One region of the Shouchella phoenicis genome, then DNA from elsewhere that is predicted to be linked to it. Evidence: a T-box and tRNA genes for the amino acid it is inferred to sense, from the RefSeq annotation. Region 1 holds a T-box; the other holds one or more tRNA genes.
What was found. The T-box of region 1 lies ahead of tyrS (tyrosine--tRNA ligase). A T-box ahead of a tRNA ligase gene usually reads a tRNA of that ligase, here a tRNA-Tyr.

Region 1 (11,438 bases):
AAGATTTCGCTTTTGGAAGACCGTTTCAAAGTAGCTTTGCGCTTCTTTGGCTGCTTCTTCCCCATGGTACATTTCAACAAGTTTTCGGCCAAGACGCATTTTCGCATCACGTGGGTGAACCGAGCCATCTTTTAAACCAGCTTCAATTTTGTTTACTTCTTCCATTGGAACATCCGTTGCAAGTTTAAAGTATTTTGCCATTAACTCATCAGGAATCGACATCGATTTGCCGAAAATTTCATTTGGCGCTTCATCAATTCCGATGTAGTTGTTTAACGACTTCGACATTTTCCGAACGCCATCTAGTCCTTCAATTAACGGCAACGTCATCATGACCTGCTTTTCTTTACCGTACGCATCTTGCAGCTGTCTTCCCATCAGAAGGTTAAACGTTTGATCGGTTCCTCCTACTTCGATGTCTGTTTCCATTGCAACAGAATCGTATCCTTGCATAAGCGGGTAGAAAAATTCATGAACCGAAATAGGCTGACCTGACTTATAGCGTTTATTAAAATCTTCACGCTCTAACATTCGCGCAACCGTCATTTGACCAGCTAAATTCAGCACATCTTCAAACTTAAGCTCGGTTAACCATTGAGAGTTGTAAAGAATCTCTGTTTTCTCCATATCTAACACTTTGCCGTATTGTTCTACGTAGGTTTGCGCGTTCTGTTTTACTTGTTCATCAGTTAATACTTTACGCGTTTCCGATTTGCCGGTCGGATCGCCAATTTTTCCAGTAAAATCCCCAATTAGCAATTGAATATGATGTCCGTAATCTTGAAACTGACGTAATTTTTGTAAGACGACGGTATGCCCAATGTGCACATCAGGTGCAGACGGATCCATCCCTAGTTTTATCTTTAATGCCTTGCCTGTGCGCACACTTTTTTCAATCTTTTTACGAAATGCTTCTTCAGGAACAATTTCGACCACTCCTCGCATAAGGGTCTCAACCTGTTCATCCACTAATCTAACTTGCTCAGCCGTAAGCTGTTTTTCTTCCGTCATCTCTCTTCCTCCTCTATTTTTAAACACAAAAAAAGCTCCTCCCTAAAAGGGACGAACATTCGTCGCGGTACCACCCTCGTTGAAGGTTTATAAACCTCCCACTCGATAAATAACGGTCTTCCCGTCCTTGTGTGAAACACAAAGAAAGCTCCCAGCTGTAATTCTGCTTATCAATCGTGCTAGCTTTCACCACCCGCTAGCTCTCTATTGCTACCATTTATAAGCATACTTCGGCTTTTCAACGCTTGTGTATTTAGATATAAGCATAGTTTTATCACACCTGGTTTTCAAAGTCAACAGAACGTGTATGCCCGCTATCCTATTTATGGTATACTCACCATTATAGGGGGGAAAACATGAAATCTTTTCTATTTAATGTAAGACAGTCTTTTGAGCAAATGAATCAAAAGCTCTCAGACATTCAATTTTTTCACAAGGTAGGCATTACCTACCAAGTTATTTGGAATTTATTGCTCGTAGCACTTATCATAGGCTTTTTACTTATTGTCCTTGCAGGAGGGACCGCTGCGGGGTATTTCGCCTCGCTTGTTCACGACGAAGATGAGTATACAGAAGAAGACTTGCGCACGCACGTTGGCTCGTTAACAGAAACAAGTGAAATCTATTTAGCGAACGATGTGTATTTAGGGAAAATTCGCAGTGATGTCGAACGGGATATTATTACCTTAGATGATATTGCAGATGACGTAAAAACGGCCATTATCGCAACAGAAGATGAGCATTTTTATGAACATGAAGGCATCGTCCCTAAAGCACTGCTGCGAGCAACGATGCAAGAACTCTCCAATGCTTCTGTCCAAACGGGAGGAAGCACACTGACCCAGCAGTTAATCAAGCAACAGGTTCTCTCCAATGAAGTCTCGTTCGATCGAAAAGCAACGGAAATTATGTTAGCTATGCGCTTAGAACACTTCATGACAAAAGACGAAATTTTAGAGGCCTATCTAAACGTTGTACCATTTGGACGAAATGCTTCTGGTCGAAATGTAGAAGGTGTGCAGGCCGCAGCAATGGGCATCTTTGGCGTACCAGCCTCAGATTTAAACCTAGCACAATCTGCTTATTTAGCTGGAATGCCGCAAAGCCCGTTTGGGTATACGCCGTTTACTGGTGATGCAGAAGTAAAAGATGAAGACGGTTTGCAACCTGGATTTAATCGTTATCGCACCGTATTAAACCGTATGTACGAAAGTGGCTACATTGATCAAGAACAGCGTGATGAAGCACTTGAGTATGATTTGGCAGCGGATTTTATTGAATACGCGCCTGATCCGATGGCGCGCAACCCAAGACTGACTTCTGAAATTCTTGACCGCGCTACTGAAGCCCTTCTTTCTGTGGAGAAAGAAGCGTTTGAAGGCTGGGATCAACTAAGCGCGAGCGCGCAAAATTTAGAAGAAGAAGAAATGCGCACCGATGTCCGCAATCGCATCGAAAACGGCGGCTACAAAATTTCCACAACGATTGATGAAGACCTGTATGAGGCAATGAACGAAGCAGCTGGCGCTTCGGATTACTATTTTGGCCCTAACAATAGTAGCGGAGACCGGGAAGAAGTTGGTGCTGTAATGATTGATAATCGTACAGGAGCGATTCTGAGCTTTGTCGGTGGTCGAGAAGAAGATTTAGATAACCAGTTAAATCATACAACTCGGTTACGATCGCCAGGGTCAACCATTAAACCGATTTTACCGTTTGCCGGCGCTTTGGAAGCTGGCGTCACCCAGCCTGGGCTAGTCATTCCCGATACACCGGATACGTATCGATCGAATGGGGACCCAATAGGGAACTTTGATTCACAGCACGCTGGCAATTTAACTGTACGTGAATCTTTAATACGCTCACGAAATGTGCCGGCGGTTCGTGCTTGGTGGCATGTACCAGACGAGATGAAAACCCAGTTAATTGAATCGGCAGGTGTGACAGGTATGCCGCCATACGAAGCAGCCGCTATTGGCGGTGGCGGGGCAACCGTCGAACAAATGGTGTCTGCTTATACTGCATTTGCAAACGACGGCACGCGTCCTGACGCTTATATGATTGAGAAAATCGAAACGTACGACGGAGAAGTCGTATATGAACACGAAAAAGAAGAATTTGACTTCGTAAGCCCGCAAACAAACTATCAGTTAGTTGATATGATGCGTGATGTTGTCAATACAAGTGGTGGAACGGCGAGCCGTGTCCCAGGCTTGCTAAATTTCAGTGCCGATTGGGCAGGCAAGACCGGGACATCAAATCAAGACATTGACTCTTGGTTTATTGCCACAAACCCATACGTATCGTTAGGCGTATGGAATGGCTATTCAGGTAGCACAGAAGTTTCACTAGTAAATAGACACAACGGAATGGGTACTGGTGAACGCACACAAAACATCTGGGCAAATCTTGCCAATGCTGCTTATAGCGTTCAACCGAATTTAATGACAGCAGAAGGAACCCGTTTCCAGCGTCCAGGAGGACTAACCGAGCGAAGCGTGTGTGGCTTAACAGGCGGTTCTTCTAATGCCATCTGTGATGAAGAAGGGTTAGTGACAACCGATCTTTATGATAACGACATGCTTTCCCGTATTGATGGTCTTGCACCGTTTCAATCTGAACTAAAAAGTTCGATGCAAAGACAGCTTGAAGAATTAAGACAACGTCAATCTTCGGATGATGAGGGTGACGATGACGCTTCAGACAGTAGTGACGAATCTAGTTCAGATGAAGACGCAGCTGACGATGAAGACAGTAGCGATACTTCAACAGATGAAGAAACGGACGAAACGTCTTCGGACGAAAGCGAAACCGATAACGAAGACGACTAATCAATATAAAAAAGCTCCAAGTGCTTAGGCACTTGGAGCTTTTGCTATGCATTAATCTTCCATTGTCGATAAATCACCAGTTGGTAAGTCAAGCTCCCATGCTTTGAGCACGCGACGCATAATTTTACCACTACGAGTTTTAGGTAAAGAGGAACGGAACTCCATCTCTCTTGGTGCCGCATGTGCAGCTAAGCCGGTTTTTACAAATTGACGAATCTCTTCTTTAAGCTCATCCGTCACTTCATACCCATCTCGAAGGGCGATAAATGCTTTAATGATTTCGCCACGAACAGGATCTGGTTTCCCAATAACTCCGGCTTCCGCAACAGCTGGATGTTCCACAAGTTTACTTTCAACTTCAAACGGGCCAACGCGCTCCCCGGCAGTCATGATGACATCATCAATTCTTCCTTGGAACCAGAAATAGCCATCTTCATCCATGTAAGCAGAATCACCTGATACATACCAGCCAGCAATTTCAAAATAGCTTTTGAACTTTTGCTCATTATTCCAAATGGTCCGCATCATAGACGGCCACCCAGCTTTAATCGCTAAATTACCCATTCGATTTGGAGGCAATTCATTTCCTTTATCATCAATGATCGCAGCGTGTACGCCTGGTATTGGTTTACCCATTGACCCTGGACGAATTTCCATTGCTGGATAATTACAAATCATTTGCGCCCCTGTTTCCGTCATCCACCACGTGTCGTGAATACGCTGATCAAAGACATTTTTGCCCCAACGAACGACTTCAGGGTTAAGAGGTTCACCTACACTTAGTACATGGCGTAATGACGATAAGTCGTACTTTTTCACTAGTTCGTCCCCAGCACTCATTAACATTCTGAATGCGGTAGGTGCACTGTACCAAACCGTTACATTGTAGCGCTGAATCGTTTCATACCAATCATTCGGAGAGAAACGCCCGCCTCTGACAACGTTTGTAATCCCCGCCAACCACGGTCCAAAAATTCCATATGACGTACCTGTTACCCAGCCTGGATCCGCTGTGCACCAATAAATATCGTCTTCTTTTAAATCCAGTACAATTTTTGCAGTATGGTAATGTTGGACCATCGCTTCATGGACATGCAACACACCTTTTGGTTTTCCAGTTGAACCAGACGTATAGTGTAAAATTAACCCGTCCTCTTTATCAACCCACTCAATTTCTAACTCATCCGATGCTGCTTCTAACCGTTTATTGAATTGAAGAAACGCACCATTGTCTTCATAGTTTTTATCGTCAACAAGTACTGCTTCTAGTTCTGGTAAATCGTTAAACGGCACACGCTCAAGTAAAGTTGGCGTAGTTACAAGTACTTTGGCGCCACTATCTTCAAGACGATCTTTTACTGCCCCTTCCATAAAGGCTTCAAATAAAGGTCCGACAATTGCCCCTAGTTTGACAGCTCCGAGTAAAGCAAAATATAGCTCTGGAGATCGAGGCATAAAAATAAATACACGGTCTCCCTTTTTAACTCCAGCTTCTTTTAACACATTGGCAGCTTTGTTTGAATACGCTTTTAACTCATTAAAGGTATAGCTTTCATCTCGACGTGCGTCACTATAGTAAAGCGCAATTTGATCCGCTTTTCCGTATTCAGCGTGGCGGTCAATGGCTTCATATGCTAAATTTAATTTTCCTGTATCATTCCAAGAAAAATGTTCTTTCACTTGATCCCAATCAAATTGTGCTTTTGCATCTTCATAATTTTTTAGGTTGTATTGTCCATCAATAACAGGAAGCGCTTTCATAATAGCTTCACACCTCTCCTTCTCTAATTTAGTTCATTATATACAAGAAACGTCTCGATTTCAATTGAATAATCTTATTAACTTTCTGAAGTTCGCATAAATTAGTAATCCTTCGCTTTTTACTGGGACGTGCTACCTTTCTGTAGTATACTGTACGTGTAGAATGTTGACTTGAGGTGAAGCTATGGACCATCCAAAGAAATTTATAAAAGAAGCCTTTTCTTTTGATTCAAAAACCCTCTATTTAGAAGGCCCATTAGAACCAGAAGCGATTGATGCTTTAGACTATCATGAGAAATTGGTTTCGTTTCGACCAGCTCAAGCGCAAAAAAAAGCATTAATGGAAATCGCAGCACTTCCAGAAGGTCGCATTAACGTTATACGAGATGAGAATCAAATTGTAGGCTATGTGACGTTTGTTTACCCTGACCCTCTTGAACGTTGGTCAGAAGGAAAAATGGAAAATTTAATAGAACTAGGCGCAATTGAAATCGCACCAGAGTATCGCGCAAAAGGATTAGGAAAGCATTTATTGCGTTTGTCTGTAAAAGATTCAGCGATGGAAAACTATATTATTATTACAACAGAGTACTATTGGCACTGGGATTTAAAAGGAAGCGGCCTTGATGTTTGGGAATACCGCAAAGTAATGGAGAAAATGATGAATGCTGGCGGCTTAATTTGGTTCGCTACAGACGATCCAGAAATTAGCTCTCACCCAGCCAACTGCTTAATGGCAAGGATTGGCGCTAATATTGATCAAGCTTCTATGGAACAATTTGATCAACTGCGCTTCGTCAATCGTTTTATGTATTAATCGGTACGAAAGGAGGTTTCGCTGCTTAGGCAGGTTTACACTTATGAAATTACACTTAATTATGCGACAACACGTCCATACACTGTCTGAAACAGATACCATTCAAGATGCCATTGATTTAATGGCTAAGCAACAGATTCGACATATACCAATCGTCACTCATGAGATGCAAGTGGTAGGCATGTTATCGGATCGAGATATTCGAGACTGTCGCCCTTCAATTCTGTCTCCTGACTTTGATGAGACACTATTTTTGAAACCGATTACAACAATTATGTCTACTCCTGTTTTAACAGCTCACGAAGATGATGATGTTCAAGAAACAGCCAAATTGTTTTATCAACATCGCATTGGCTGTTTACCAATTACAAAAGATGAGCGCCTAACAGGAATTATTTCTGAGTCCGATATTCTTTATAGCTTAACGTCATTACTCGGGGCAGATCGACCTACGTCGGTTGTTGAAGTTTGCGTGCAAAATCATCCTGGAATGCTAGCTGATGTTGCCGCAATCTTTAAATCTATGAAGGTAAATATCATTAGTGCTGTTGCTTACCCTAGTCAAAAAGAAAACTACCATATGCTTTCGTTTCGTGTACAGACGATTGATCCGCGTAATGTGATACGCAAGCTAGCAGACAATGGATATGATGTATATGGACCTTCTCTTCCATCTATGGGAGGTGAGGCACGATGACACAAGATCGAGCGGCATTTATTTATGGAGCCGATGCGTATCCGTACAAGTTTAGTGAAACGCACCCATTCCACCCCCTACGATTGCAGCTTACGCATTCATTGCTAGACCAGATGGGGGCATTAGACAACACGACCACCATAAGTCCAAAACGAGCAACAGATGACGAGCTAGCGCTCATTCATGATCCAAAATTTATTGAAGCGGTTAAAGAAGGTGGAGCTGGCACGCTTCAAAACGGAAAAGCAGAGACGTTCGGTTTAGGAACGGAAGATACACCTGTCTTTCCAAACATGCATGAAGCCTCTTCCTATTTAGTCGGTGGCACACTGGCTGCTTGTGATGCGGTCTTGCGAGATGGGTACCAACATGCCTTTCATTTAGGAGGCGGGTTACATCATGGCTTTCGAGGACGAGCTTCGGGATTTTGCGTGTATAACGATTCCTCTATTGCCATCGAATACATGCGCCAAACCTACAATGCTCGTGTGCTTTATATTGACACAGACGCTCATCATGGAGATGGGGTACAGTGGGCATTTTACGAGGACCCAGACGTCTGCACGTTAAGCATTCATGAAACGGGCCGTTATTTATTTCCTGGAACCGGACATGTAACGGAAAAAGGCTCTGGTAAAGGGTTTGGCTATTCGATTAACATTCCGCTAGACGCATTTACTGAAGATGAATCTTTTTTACATGCCTATAAAGAGTCATTACGAGAGGCTGTTGACTTTTTTCGACCGGATCTTATCTTGACGCAAAATGGAGCCGATGCTCACTATTACGATCCACTCTCTCATCTTCACCTTTCTATTGATGCCTTTAAAGAAATCCCGAGATTGGTGCATGAAATCGCTCATGAATATTGTGAGGGACGTTGGGTAGCAATTGGAGGAGGTGGCTATGACAAATGGCGTGTTGTGCCCCGAGCGTGGTCCTATATTTGGCTTGCGATGACGGAACAACTCCATCTTGCTGAGGGCGACATCCCAAAAACTTGGCTCGATCAATGGCAAAACCAAGCGACTGAAATTCTGCCATCTACTTGGTCTGATCCAGCATTTCCAACTATTCCACGAAGAGCAGAGATTACGGAAAAAAATCGTCTCACTGTGGAAAAAGCCCTTTACCATATTAGAAGAGAGCAGAATAAACAGTGTTAATTATAAACCAGCCGTTTGTGGCTGGTTTTTTCTGAATTAACTGGATGGGTACAATACTTTCAATGTTGCCGTTGAGCGTGAGATCAATACTCCATCCATCGTACGAATATAAGAATCAACCATTACGATTTTCTTTCCATCATTTATAATCGTACCTGTTGCACACAAGTTTTCACCTTTAAAAGCCGGCTTTACGTAATGAATGGAGAGATCGACCGTTACGCAATTCAAATTTGTTTCACAGCGAACGATCATACCGACTATATTGTCATGCATCGTGGCAATGACACCACCATGGATCGTACCATTCAAATTTAAATGGTCTTCTCTGACTTTTAATAGGAGCTGTCGCTCTACTGAATCATCTCCCAATTCAAATCCTAACGTTGTAAAGAACTTACTTCTAGTTAAAGTCGATTGAATCGATGCTTCCTCCCCGTTTCTCACTGAGCGTCCTCCTTTCATGCTAAAGTGAACTGCCTCCGTCAACAGCAATCACTTGACCTGTAATATAATCACTTGCTGCAGACGCTAGAAATAACATGACCCCTATTAATGTTTCATCATCGCCTAATCGTCTCATCGGATTTTTAGCCGTAATCAACGCTTCATTTTCCTCTAAAACCCCTCTTGTCATTTTAGATGGAAAAAATCCCGGTGCAATCGCGTTTACGTGTATATTGTGAGCTGCCCATTTTCTAGCTAAATCCTTTGTAAAATGGAGGACTGCCGCTTTACTTGTACTATATCCAATGGCATTTAACACTTCTGGAGGTTCTGCACGCATGCCAGCTATTGAACTGACATTAATAATCTTGCCTCCACCGTTACGAATCATTTCTTTCCCTACCTGCTGGCTCATTAAAAACGTGCCCGTTACATTTACATTCATCACTTTATTCCATGCATCCAGTGGCATCTTTTCAACCGCTTCTCCCCATGTAGCCCCACTATTATTAACTAAAATATCGACTTTCCCATGTTGATCAATAACGCTCGTGAGAAGGGACTCGATTTGATCCAATTGCGTCACATCACACCCGTATCCAAATGCTTTGTACCCTTTTTCAGATAGCCACTTCGCCTTCTCTTCACACTGTTCTTTTTTTCTTGAACATAGAATGACGATACTGCCTGCACGAGCAAATGTTTCTGCGATTTGAAGCCCCAAACCTGTACTTCCTCCTGTAATGATGGCTACTTTTTGATTGATATTGAAGAGCCTATCTAACATATACGATTCCTCCTTATCATATTGTTTTTCTATGCAAAAATAATGCCAGATTGACTCCAACCCTTTACACGTGAAAAAGACGCTAAGACATGAGGAGTCTTACCATCTTTTTTAATTCAAAGTTGAATAAAATGATTCAATTTTAACTTATATTCGGTTATAGACTGGCCTTTGTGTGCTGAAATTGCTTCACTGATAAATTATATTTTTTTAATTTCCGAACAACAGTCGGCTGACTTGTTTTTAGCGCTTCTGCAATTTCATAAGTTGAACCATATTGTTCAGCCGCTTGACGCATAATCTTTTCCTCAGCTTGTTCGATGACTGATTTAAGAGAAACGGTTTTTGTGTTTTTCGCTTCATTTCCCAGCATATATTCAGAAGGCAGATGATCTAAACCCATAACTGGCTCCTCTGTTGTTAACAACATTCGTTCTACTAGATTTGACAATTCTCTCACGTTTCCTTTCCAGCGATGCTGAATAAAAAACTGTTTAAGTGATTGATCCATCGTTTTATGTAAGCCATATTTTTCGTTTAATTGATTTAAAAATAAATTGACTAACGAAACGATATCATCTTTACGCTCTCTTAATGGGGGGATATGAATTGGAATGACATTTAACCGGTAGAATAGATCTTCACGAAAGGTTCCTTGATCAACCATCTCTTGTAACTTTCGATTTGTTGCAGCTACTACTCGTACACGAACTTTTTTCGGCTGCGTTCCACCAATTCTTTGAATTTCGCCTTCCTGTAACACACGAAGCAATTTTACTTGTAAATGGATGGGCAACTCACCCACTTCATCTAAGAAAAGCATGCCTCTATGCGCCAATTCGAACATCCCGACCTTCCCTCGGCTACTAGCACCTGTGAACGCACCTTTTTCATAGCCAAATAGTTCCGATTCAAGTAGTTCTGGAGGAATCGCTCCACAATTAACTTTAATGAATTTTCCTTCTTTTGCCCGATAGCTCTGATTAAAAATATGCTTAGCGAGCACATCTTTTCCAACACCCGTTTCACCTAAGATCAACACCGTGGCATCAACATCCGCAATTCGTTCGGCCATCTGATAGATTGTTTTCATTTTCTGACTCATTACGACCACACCATCAGACTGGCTTTTATGTTTCAATTTGTCCAGCGCCACTTTGTAAGACTGGTTTAATTCAGTTGCTTTCCGCAACGCCTTTTGTAAATCATTTAGTTCCGAAAGATCGCGGATATTGGTCACAACTTTCTCTAACTGGCCATCTTGATCAAACACAGGCGTACCGGTAAACAATGTTTCTTTGCCTTCAAAATTCTTCTGAACAACCGAAACTACGCGCTTTTGTGCCCGCACTTTATGGGTGACCGAGTTCTCTAAAATGCCTCTTTCTACTAATGTATCTACACTCTTTCCAAGATAATAGCTCGGCGGAATGCCTGTAATCCGTTCAATGGCTTTATTGGCTTTTAATGTCGTTCCATTGGCATCCGTAATATAAATGCCGTCATACGAGTTTTCAATAATCGTATTTAGTTCACGGTTCACATGTTCTGCTTCTTGTAGTTGTTGAAAAAGCGGACGTACAGATGTGGCGCGTATGCCAACATATAGTTGATTCGTCTCACCGGTACTTTCTTCTTTTAAAAAGAGGAAATGTTCATCGTTTGAATCGAGATAGACTAGTTCTAATTCGTCTTCATCTTCACTATTTAAAGCGTGTCGCTTCCAATCCTTGTCACCAATTACATGATGAAACTTTTCTTCAAATAGACGATTGTATGTGAGCAACTCTCCTTGCTCATTCGTTAAAAAACTTGGAAATGGTAGCTTATGAATATCAATCTCCTTCATTTCTTTCACCTCACCACTTTCTTTAAGTAAAAAGAACGTGCTCTAGAGTGAACCCATCTCCTTGTATATTCT
Region 2 (11,438 bases), 2.5 Mb from region 1:
TGCTAGTGCAATAACAGGCGTACCTTCTTCAATAAGCGCAATCGTGCCGTGCTTAAGCTCTCCACCTGCGAATCCTTCCGCTTGGATATAGGAGATTTCTTTAAGCTTCAGCGCACCTTCTAATGCCACATAGTAATCAGACGCACGGCCGATAAAGAATGCATTTCTTGTAACAGAGAGATAATCCTTTGCAATCTTTTCAAACTCGTCTTTTTGGTTACATAGAGCTTCCATCGCATTTGCTGCAATGCCTAACTCTTGAATTGGATCAAAATCAAGCTCAATTCCTGATGAATAAGCAGTATCAACTGCAAGTAACGTTAGTACCGCCATTTGAGCTGTGTATGCTTTCGTTGATGCAACCGCAATCTCTGGACCTGCAAACGTATGAAGTGTGAAATCAGATTCACGAGAAAGCGTGGAACCAGGTACGTTTGTAATCGTTAACGTACGGTGACCTTTCTTCTTCACATCGACAAGCACACCACGAGAATCTGCTGTTTCACCGCTTTGTGAAATAAAGACAAAGAGTGGATTTTTTGATAATAATGGCATATTGTATAAAAATTCACTTGCAATATGCACTTCTGTAGGTTTATTTGCCACTTGCTCAAGCAGCTGCTTCCCAACTAAACCAGCATGGTAACTCGTTCCTGCTGCAATCACATATATGCGATCGGATTCTTGCATTGCTGCACGAATATCTGCATCTAAACGCGTTGAACCATCTTCGTGTTGATATTTTTGAATGATGTTACGAATAACAATCGGCTGCTCATCAATTTCTTTTAACATAAAATGATCGTATGTGCCTTTTTCAATGTCACTCGCATCAAGCTCTGCTGTGTAAGGTTGACGATTTTGTACTTCTCCATTAAGCGTTTTAATCTCAATGCCGTCGCGTTTCACAAGTACAAGCTCTTCATCCATAATCTCAACAAACTGATCCGTTACGTTAAGCATGGCCATGGCATCAGACGCAATTACGTTTACGCCGTCTCCAACGCCAATAAGAAGCGGACTTTTATTTTTTCCTACAAAAATCGTTTCTGGCTCTTCTTTATCGAGAAGCGCAATCGCATAAGAACCCTTCATCATAGAGAGTGCTTTGCTTACTGCATCTTCTGTTGTTAAGCCTTCTTTTGAAAGCTGCTCAATAAATTGAACAATCACTTCCGTATCCGTGTCACTATGAAGCTGTACATCTTGAAGATATTCACGCTTAATTTGTTGATAGTTTTCAATAACCCCGTTATGAACAAGGGTAAAGCGCTCTGTAGAGCTTTGATGTGGATGCGCGTTTAACTGACTCGGAACACCATGGGTCGCCCAACGAGTGTGTCCAATCCCTACAGTCGTTTCAACATCCATGTCAACTGCGTCACGCAATGTCGCAATTCGTCCTTTTTCCTTAAAAACATGCGTGCCGTCTTCTGTACGAACTGCAATCCCAGCAGAGTCATAGCCACGATACTCTAGCTTTTCTAGTCCGTTCAGTAAGATCTCTTTTGCATCTTCATTTCCGATGTAACCAACAATTCCACACATAATCCGTTTCCTCCCGATGTGGGAGTAAGACTCCGTAGGGGCAGACTTACCCCCACTCTTTGTTTTGTTTGTTGTTTGTGTGCGGCTTTTGTTTTTGTGCATTAAGTCACCTTAATGTTTTTTACAAAAGCTTGCGACTGTCACACGCAGCCGGAGGGAACCCGCCGATTGTCGATTAGCCCTCTTCCTCGTCAACTGATCTCTCGTCAGTCCTGGCGCTTGTTTGTACGCATCTGTTTCTCGTACAAGTTCCATATTATAGGAATGAAGAACACACGTCAATTAAGTTCAATGGTTCTTCACATTTTAATTTATGCGGTTCTTTTTATTTTGTGTCGATCCTCGCTAGAATCGTGTTAAACATCAGTAAAAAACCATCCTCCACGATTGGGAGGATGGGTTGTATCATGCACCGAGCTCAACTTTTACAACATCAACAATTCGATTCACGTATGTTTCACAAAGCTCATCTGTTTTCGCTTCTACCATAACTCGAACAAGTGGCTCTGTGCCTGAAGGACGTACAAGTACGCGACCTTCTCCAGCCATCTCTTCTTCAACTTCCGCAATGACAGCTTTTACTTTATCATTCTCTTTAACCGCATCACGATCCGTCACTCGAACATTAATTAAACACTGTGGAAAAGTTTCCATCTCACCAGCAAGCTCTGACAACGGCTTACCAGATTGTTTCATGATTTGAATGAGCTGCACACCCGATAAGAGCCCGTCACCAGTTGTGTTATGTTCAAGGAAAATGATGTGGCCGGATTGTTCGCCGCCTAAGTTGTAGTTCCCGTTACGCATTTCTTCCATTACATAACGATCGCCAACAGCCGTCTGTTTCGTCTGTATGCCTTTTGCTTCTAATCCTTTATGGAAGCCGAGATTACTCATGACCGTTGCCACTACCGTATTGTTGTTTAATTTCCCTTGCTCACTGAAATACTTCGCAACAATATACATAATCTGGTCGCCATCCACGATATTTCCTTTTTCGTCTACCGCGATTAATCGATCCGCATCACCATCAAAAGCAAGACCGATGTCTGCTTCTTTTTCAACCACTAGCTTCGCTAACCCTTCTGGATGAGTGGAGCCACAGCAGTTATTAATATTTGTACCATCTGGTGACGCCCCCATAGAAGAAATATCCGCTTCTAAATCAGCAAGGACATGTGTTGCAAGGGATGAAGCCGATCCATTGGCACAGTCTATCGCAACATGAATCCCTTCAAAATCGCCCTCTACCGTTTGCTTCAGAAATTGCATGTATTTTTGTGCGCCTTCAAAATAATCATTGATTTGACCGAGCGCACTACCAATTGGTCGTGGCATCGTATCTTCGCCATCAATTAACGATTCAATTTCTGCTTCTTGTGCATCCCGAAGCTTAAAACCGTCTGAACCAAAGAATTTAATTCCATTGTCTTCTACTGGATTATGAGATGCCGAAATCATCACACCTGCAGTAGCACTTAATTGCTTTGTAAGAAACGCCACGCCAGGTGTCGAAATCACACCTATTCGCATAACCTCAACACCTATTGAAATAAGCCCCGAAACCAATGCCGCTTCAAGCATTTCTCCAGAAATCCGTGTATCTCGACCAATTAAGACTTTTGGTTGACTCGCTTCTTTTGTTAGAACATATCCACCAGCACGACCAAGTTTAAAGGCAAGCTCAGGAGTTAACTCCGTGTTTGCTACACCTCTTACGCCGTCCGTTCCAAAATATTTACCCATGCAATCGCTCCTTCTTCTACAACTCACTCTTACACACTATTCGCTAAAGCGCAATACCGTTTCAATTTCATCAAGTTCAAACCGAATATAGGAAGGACCAGTGACGTTTAATGGAAATTCCTGGTCTCCAGCATGTGCACCCGATGCATCGACGCTTACTTGAATATCCTCATCAAGTAAATCATCCAATCTTGACTGCGAGCCAAATGCCGTTACATCAACTGTTTCTGGAGCCTCGCTATGAAAATTCACCGCAGCATCCGCGCCTGTAATCTCAATTGGAATCGATTGAAAAACAAGTTCCTCTTCCTCAGCGAGCGTAAAATCAACAGTCACTTGCTCTGGATCAATTCGCTCTACTTCATCCGGAACTTCAAGGGGGATAGTGAGTTCTCCACTTTCCTCAATACTTGTTAAATCAATCGGTTCACTCTCAACAAAGTCAACGGTTTCAATATCGTCCGCTGAGCCATATACGGTTACTTCATTCGGATAAATCGTTACATCCTCAAAACTTAATCCATCAGGCAATTCATCTTCTCGTATTAACTTAACGGGCACGAGTTTATTTGGACTCGTTAGTGGAACCGTAACGTTTACAAACTGTGGATCCGACTGAACATCCAGTTGATGCCCTTCTTCATTATAAAAATGGACAGGAAACTCATCTTCTATCGTTTCATCTGCACCTGTTAAATCTACATAGACATACACATCTTCAATTGCTTCGATGGTCTCTCGATTTGCTGTAACGTTCACATTGAGCGGACTGACAATAGGAGATCCTAACGAGTTATCTTCAGCAACATCATCTTCATTTTCGAGCTGTACATCCACAGAAAAAGAAGCCGTTTGGCGTTCTCTTAACGTCACAGATACCACCTGCGGTTCAATTGAAACCGACAGATCACTAGGGAAATTCCGATGGCTAACGGCTAGCTGATGCCTGCCCTCATCTTCTATGTCTGACGCATCTACAAACACTTCTGTTGAGCGATTGCTTGTAATTTGAAACAAGGAGATAGAGACTTGTGAACCTCGAAGTTCAACATCTACTGCTCCCGGTTCTTCAACAAGTTCAAACCGCTCTTCATCATAAATCACTTCAACAGACTCATCTTCAATCACAAATGGGGCACTAGGCGTGTCTGGTAACAAAGAAGGAGAGCCAATGTTGCTTTGATTCACCATAAAGAAAAGCATTAATGCAATAAAAAACGCCAAAATTCTTACAAACCAAATGCTATTTAACATTCTATCCATCTTTTTTACCTCCCCACTGCCAGCGTGTTTCGGTAGTTGTTGAAGGCTTTAATAAGTTTTGTTCCAACAAATCTTGCAGCTGTTCCTTTGTTAAATCTCGATAGAGCGTTCCTCTTTTTGAAATCGAAATCGCCCCTGTTTCTTCAGACACAATAATGGTGACCGCATCAGTGACCTCACTGACACCAAGGGCCGCTCGGTGCCGAGTTCCAAGCTCTTTTGAAATCGAACTATCTTCAGATAACGGTAAATAACAACCTGCCGCAAGAATTTTATCGTTTTTCAACACAATCGCACCGTCATGCAAAGGAGTATTTGGAACAAACAAATTTATTAGTAACTCTGAAGAAATATTCGCATTTAGCGGAATTCCAGATTCCGCATAATCATTTAAACCTGTTTCACGCTCAATTGAAATCAATGCGCCGATTCTTCGTTTTCCCATATAAACCGATGCTTTTACTAACGCATCGATCGTCGGCTTTAACGCATCGTCTTTTTGCGCAGAACGACTATTAAAGAGTCGACTCCGACCAAGTTGTTCAAGGCCTCTCCTTAATTCCGGTTGGAAAATAATAATAATCGCCAATAAGCCAAACGTAGCCGTCTGTCTTGTTATAAACTCTAACGTACTTAAGCCAAGAAAATTACTAATAAACCAGACAATAAAGATCGCAACAATCCCTTTAACAAGCTGAACCGCTCGGGTGCCGCGTATAATCATAATTAATTTATAAACAACATATGTAACAAGTAAAATATCGACAATTTGCCCGATATATACTAGCCACGGAAACTGATCAAGATTAGCAGAAAGCATATCCGCCCCTCCACATAAACAAACTCTTCTTTATACTTTTGACACAACTTACCATTGCTATACAAATCCGTGTCAAACGTTATCATTATACCATTATCTTCATATAAAGTTAAAGGAGTTCCCGTTTTACACAGAAACCCCATGTTCTTTTACGTTTGTTCTTATTTATATTCGTTATCTCGTACGAAAAACAATTTGATAAAACCAATGATTTCGCGATGACAAGCTCAAGCCCGATTATAGCTTACATTTCTTAATCATCAGCTGTCTCGATTAAGGAATCCAAACACATCGGTGAAAAAGCCTTTCGTGTTATACCAAATCCATGATAAAAACTGATCAACTTCCTCAATCTCTCCGGTTACTTGGTTAGGTGATGCATAGAGAGACTCCTTATTAAAAGAACTATTTAATAAGAGAATATCCCCGCGAACTTCTCCCTCAAGCTCTAACTCCCCATTCCGCACCATCAGATCACCTTCAATTACCGCACCCTCTGGCACAGTCACAACACCGGTTTCCTTATTAATGACAAATGGTCCATTACCCGATACAGCAATTCCGTCGTTTTGGTTCCAAGTCGAAAAGACTGCCGTGGACATCATTAGAAAAAACACTGCGGCAGCAACTAAAATCGGATGCTTCTTTAAGAACCGTTTCACTTTCGTTCCATTCTTCTTCTTTTTCGGCAGATTCGCCATAATACCTGCTGTAAAATTGGCAGGCGCTTCTATATGAGACGAACTTTGAATAAAAGCAATAGACTTCTTCAGTTCGTTTACATGTGTTTGACAATGGGAACACGTTTCTAAATGAGCATATAAGCGTTCCTTTTGCTCATGTGTTGCATCCCCATCTAAATAAATGTGTATCAGTTCATTGTAAGAATGACAGTTCATAATGTGTGCCACTCCTCCTTATTTAAACATGTCGCATACGTTTGCGTAACGCTTCACGACCGCGATGAATTCGAGTTTTCACTGTTGCAACTGGCAAGTCCATAACTTCACTAATTTCTTTTAAAGATAAATCTTCTAAGTACTTTAGAATAATAGCAGTACGATATTTAGGCGGTAAATGATTAATTTCCGATTGAATCCAATCCTGTAATTCTAACTGAACCACTTGGTCCTCTGGTAAATCATCTGTTGCAGCAAGCTGAGACTCATACGTGATCGCTTCCGTTCCTTTAACATTGTCCTGCAAATGAACATCTGGCTTCCGCTTCCTTAAACGATCAATTGCCACATTTGTAGCAATTCGAAAAACCCACGTAGAGAATTTCCGATTCACATCGTATTTATCTAGATTTGTATACACCCTGAGAAACGCCTCTTGCGCCACATCTTGCGCCTCTTGAGGATGACCAACCATCCGATAGGCGACTTGATAAACTTTGTCTTTGTACAAATCAACTAACTCTGAAAATGCTTGGTCATCACCCTGTTTAATTTCCAATATTAAGCGTTTTGTTAACGAATCCATGACATCCCCTACCTACATGTAACTTACGGAATACACTAGAATTAAGTTTCGTTTTTTATAATAACAGAAAAATTAACTTTTTTCTTAATTATGGAAGGATTTTTCTCTTTTTACACCGAATTGTTCCTTAATAAAGAAAGGGAGGTATGGCTATGTCGAATGCGCATCTTGTTTGTCCATTATCACGTTCAATTGAAGACGTACGAATGGAACTAAACGACTCAGCAACAGTGTATTCTTTAAACTCACCGCATATGTTGAGATTGAGTCGAAAGCTAGATAGCCTGCTCAATCAATACGAAAACCTTTCCAATACTCAAGCATAAATCAAATGATCTTTTCATAAAAAGAAAGCGACCACCCAGGTGGTCGCTTTCTTCTTTTCATATGGAGCCTAGCGGGATCGAACCGCTGACCTCCTGCGTGCAAAGCAGGCGCTCTCCCAGCTGAGCTAAGGCCCCTAACAAAAAACGACTTATACAAGTCGTTTTCGTATGAGCCATGAAGGATTCGAACCTTCGACCCTCTGATTAAAAGTCAGATGCTCTACCAACTGAGCTAATGGCTCGATGGCTGGGCTACCTGGGATCGAACCAGGGAATGACGGAATCAAAATCCGTTGCCTTACCGCTTGGCTATAGCCCAATCATAAAATGGTGGAGGGGGACGGATTCGAACCGCCGAACCCGGAGGGAGCGGATTTACAGTCCGCCGCGTTTAGCCACTTCGCTACCCCTCCACATTTGGAAAGTATGGTGGAGGATGACGGGATCGAACCGCCGACCCCCTGCTTGTAAGGCAGGTGCTCTCCCAGCTGAGCTAATCCTCCAATTTAGCTTCAGATAAGCGACGAATTTCTTTGACCAATCCATGTCTTTCAGTCGGTCATGTACCGATGTACACTCCCTTCTTCAAGCACTTTTTGTCCTCGAACTTCTTACTTCTCTTTGCTAATTATGTATGCCCGGCAATGTCCTACTCTCACAGGGGGAAGCCCCCAACTACCATCGGCGCAAAAGAGCTTAACGACCGTGTTCGGCATGGGAACGGGTGTGACCTCTTTGCTATTACCACCGGACTAATATTATGTACCCGACAGAAGCATATTGTAAACAAATAATATTACAATGACCCGTACGGGATTCGAACCCGTGTTACCGCCGTGAAAGGGCGGTGTCTTAACCGCTTGACCAACGGGCCGCTTACTGACAAGTTATATAATAACAAATTGATTTCGTCTGCGCAATAGTTTTTATATATTTTTTTAAATGAATTTCCTTGCCTAGTATAAACACATTTCTCGGCTTCTATTCACTTCTTTTAAATTCATTTGCCCAGATTTGTCGCCAAAACTGGATTTTCGCATAGGGTATATTATTCCTAATGCAAAGGTGGTGTACACACATGGGTTACTACGGCGGAGGTTACGGCTATGAAGGTTACGGCTACGGACCAGTAGGCGGTGCTTGTGGCGGTGGCGGCAGTTACGGTGGCGGATTCGCGCTAATCGTTGTCTTATTTATTCTTTTAATTATCATTGGAGCGGCTTACGTAAACTAACTCGTGCACCCCACATGCAGACGTTGAAACGTTTGTTAAACAACCGACTCGATTTAGAGTCGGTTGTTTTTAGTCTTTCTATAAACTGTCTCTACATAAATGATAGCCATGTAAAAATTTTTATTTTCCTATTAACTCTGATACCGTGACAAACGTATACCCTTGTTCTTGTAAAGCTGGAATAATCTCATCCAATGCATCAGCAGAATAAATTTCTGGGTTTTCAGTATCCACGTCACCACCATCATGCATTAATATAATACTGCCTGATTGCGTATTCGTTAAAACTGTCTCCGCCACTTCCGCAGCCGGAATACCAGACCAGTCTAGTGTGTCTACATCCCATCCGATAATAGAGTAGTCTAATGCAACAAGACGCTCTGTTTGCTCTCTCGTAATAAAGCCATATGGCGGACGGAACAAGCTCGTCGTTGATCCGGTTACACTTTTAATCGCTTCATTTGTTTGATTCACTTCTTGCTCAAGCTCTGCCACACTTAAATCCGTTAAGTTTGGATGCGAATATGTATGGTTGGCAATCTCATGTCCACCTGCCTGCACTCGACTAAGCAATTCAGGATCATCATTCACTCGCATACCTAACACAAAAAATGTTGCCGGCACATTGTATTCTTCAAGCTTATCCAACACTTGTCCTGTAAAGCGCGCATCTGGCCCATCATCAAACGTTAAAGCAATCTGGTTACTTGAACGATCCCCATTCACAAATACATTATTCGGAAACTCTCCTTGCAATTGCGGAAGCGGGACCGTTTGAGCTAGCGCTTCATTCGTTAAAAACGAACAAGCCACCAACAAACTGAGGATCAACATGATTCGATTTTTCATCATTACATAGGCTCCTTTTACGTGATATCTTTTAGCTTTTGTTAGAATGCACTTTTTTATGTCCATTTCACAAAAAAGAGCGATCGCCTTTTGACGTCGCTCGATCCTAACTATGTATGTTCCTTATTTTCCACGGTCTCGTCCACAACTTTTACATCGCCCATCTTTACGAAGTGGCGCATCACAGAAGCCACAATATTTGATGATTACCAATTCACCCATTTCTTCACCTCGCCACCCTTTTCCCCTTTGCTCTTTAGCCAAAACAAGAAAATCATTGTAAACTATAGAGAAAACAGGAGGAGGGTTGGCTTATGTCATTTACCGTGTATTACGATTACCACGACGGCGTCGAAGTTCCTATTTGGATTGTGGTTTCATTAAAAGAGGTCGACATCGACACAGACAAACAAACACTTACGCTAACGGCGCAAGCTCCCTTTCACAAGCAAGCACGAGAAGATTTTGACCCTGACCAATTGAATGTCACCGTTACGATGAACGAGCTAATGATTGGATCTTCGCCAAACACGTTTACGATTAATATAAGACCCATTCAAGATCGCTTGGAAGAACACGGCATAGCAATAGAAGAGATTGATGGTCTCATCTTGCTCGTTGCTGATGTAGAAGAGCTTCTACAATTTACCTTGTAACCCAACAAAGACACCTCCTCAACTAAAGAGAAGGTGTCCATTTTTCTAAGAAGGATCGTAAAAAATCGGTGCATTCGGTCCTAACTCCACGCCTAAGAAAATCCAGACTAAGAGCATAACGATCCATGAAAGTAAGAAGAAGATCGAGAAAGGGACCATTGTCGAAATTAACGTTCCTATTCCCATCTTTTTATCGTATTTTTGCGCAAATGCAATAATCATTGCAAAGTACGTCATTAATGGTGTAATAATATTTGTCGCCGAATCCGACACGCGGTAAACCGCTTGTGCAAGCTCAGGAGAATACCCTGTCTGCATCATAATCGGAACAAACACTGGTGCCATCATCGCCCACTTCGCAGATGCACTTCCAATAAAGAGATTTAAAGTGGCTGTAATTAAAATAAACCCGATAATAACTGGAATGCCATCAATATTAAGTGAAGTCAGCAATTCTCCGCCATTAATACCTAGAACTAGATCTAAGTTTGATTGGCCGAAGAACGACACAAATTGACCAGCCGTAAAGGCTAACACAATGAACATCCCCATCGACGCCATGGTGTCTGTCATCTGCTTTGCCACATCTTTATCGCTACGAATCTCTTTTGTTGTAATTCCATAAACAAGACCAGGAATTAAGAAAAGAATTAACATCACAACAACGAGTGAATCCATGAATGGCGAGTTTACAATTGGCATAGATGGATCATCGCCACGCATTGGTCCCCACTCAGGAACAATTAATAAACTCATTAAACCAGCCGTAATTAAGATTGAAATACCCGAAAATTGTAATCCTTTTTTCTCAACAGGTTTTAAACGATCAAGGCTCCCACGATAGTCTCCTTTATACTCACCTAGACGAGGCTCAACAATTTTCTCAGAAACCCAAGTCCCAACAATTGTTAATAGGAATGTAGAAGCAATGATGAACCACCAGTTCATCGCAATGTTCATTTGTTCCGCATATGCAGGGTCTATCGTAGCCGCAGCGGCCATCGTTAATTCCCCGAGCATTGGATCAGTTGCAGATAGTAATAAGTTTGCACTAAAACCGCCAGATACCCCAGCAAAAGCCGTTGCAAGTCCAGCAATCGGATGACGCCCCATTGCCGCATAAATCACAGCACCGAGCGGAGGAAGGACCACATAACCCGCATCAGACGCCACACTAGACATAATGGCAGCAAAAACAAGTCCCATCGTAACTAAACGACTTGGAATTGATAAAACAAAGCCTCTCAATGCCGCACTAATTAGACCACTTCGCTCACAAACCCCAATACCAATCATCGTCGCAAGCACAACGCCTAGAGGGGCGAAATTAATGAAATTATCAACCATACTTGTAAATATGTATGTAATTCCCTCACCAGACATCAGGTTGAAAACTTCAACAGTTTCTCCATCAACAGGATCTTGGACGCTTACATTAAAAGCTGACGCAACTGCAGATGCAATCATAACAACAAGCGCCAAAATCGCAAATAACGTAATTGGGTGCGGAA

Region 2: it has a tRNA-Tyr gene. The T-box ahead of tyrS (tyrosine--tRNA ligase) is inferred to sense a tRNA for this amino acid. The anticodon was not compared.

What each region holds. Positions count from the first base shown of each region.
Region 1 is NZ_JBDFMQ010000001.1:2,646,150-2,657,587, forward strand. It holds gene tyrS (tyrosine--tRNA ligase) at 1-1,011, opposite strand, end outside; T-box leader at 1,056-1,262, opposite strand; gene ABC361_RS14205 (transglycosylase domain-containing protein) at 1,368-3,842, shown strand; gene acsA (acetate--CoA ligase) at 3,894-5,603, opposite strand; gene ABC361_RS14215 (GNAT family N-acetyltransferase) at 5,788-6,420, shown strand; gene ABC361_RS14220 (CBS and ACT domain-containing protein) at 6,464-7,117, shown strand; gene ABC361_RS14225 (acetoin utilization protein AcuC) at 7,114-8,283, shown strand; gene ABC361_RS14230 (PaaI family thioesterase) at 8,320-8,730, opposite strand; gene ABC361_RS14235 (SDR family oxidoreductase) at 8,750-9,517, opposite strand; gene ABC361_RS14240 (sigma-54 interaction domain-containing protein) at 9,675-11,366, opposite strand.
Region 2 is NZ_JBDFMQ010000001.1:182,489-193,926, reverse strand. It holds gene glmS (glutamine--fructose-6-phosphate transaminase (isomerizing)) at 1-1,548, opposite strand, end outside; gene glmM (phosphoglucosamine mutase) at 1,954-3,294, opposite strand; gene ABC361_RS01110 (CdaR family protein) at 3,331-4,557, opposite strand; gene cdaA (diadenylate cyclase CdaA) at 4,550-5,377, opposite strand; gene ABC361_RS01100 (zf-HC2 domain-containing protein) at 5,638-6,288, opposite strand; gene sigW (RNA polymerase sigma factor SigW) at 6,299-6,862, opposite strand; gene ABC361_RS01090 (aspartyl-phosphate phosphatase Spo0E family protein) at 7,015-7,188, shown strand; tRNA gene ABC361_RS01085 (tRNA-Ala) at 7,251-7,323, opposite strand; tRNA gene ABC361_RS01080 (tRNA-Lys) at 7,358-7,430, opposite strand; tRNA gene ABC361_RS01075 (tRNA-Gln) at 7,433-7,507, opposite strand; tRNA gene ABC361_RS01070 (tRNA-Tyr) at 7,517-7,601, opposite strand; tRNA gene ABC361_RS01065 (tRNA-Val) at 7,616-7,691, opposite strand; rRNA gene rrf (5S ribosomal RNA) at 7,825-7,940, opposite strand; tRNA gene ABC361_RS01055 (tRNA-Glu) at 7,991-8,062, opposite strand; gene ABC361_RS01050 (YjcZ family sporulation protein) at 8,267-8,422, shown strand; gene ABC361_RS01045 (polysaccharide deacetylase family protein) at 8,543-9,274, opposite strand; gene ABC361_RS01040 (hypothetical protein) at 9,586-9,927, shown strand; gene ABC361_RS01035 (AbgT family transporter) at 9,973-11,438, opposite strand, start outside.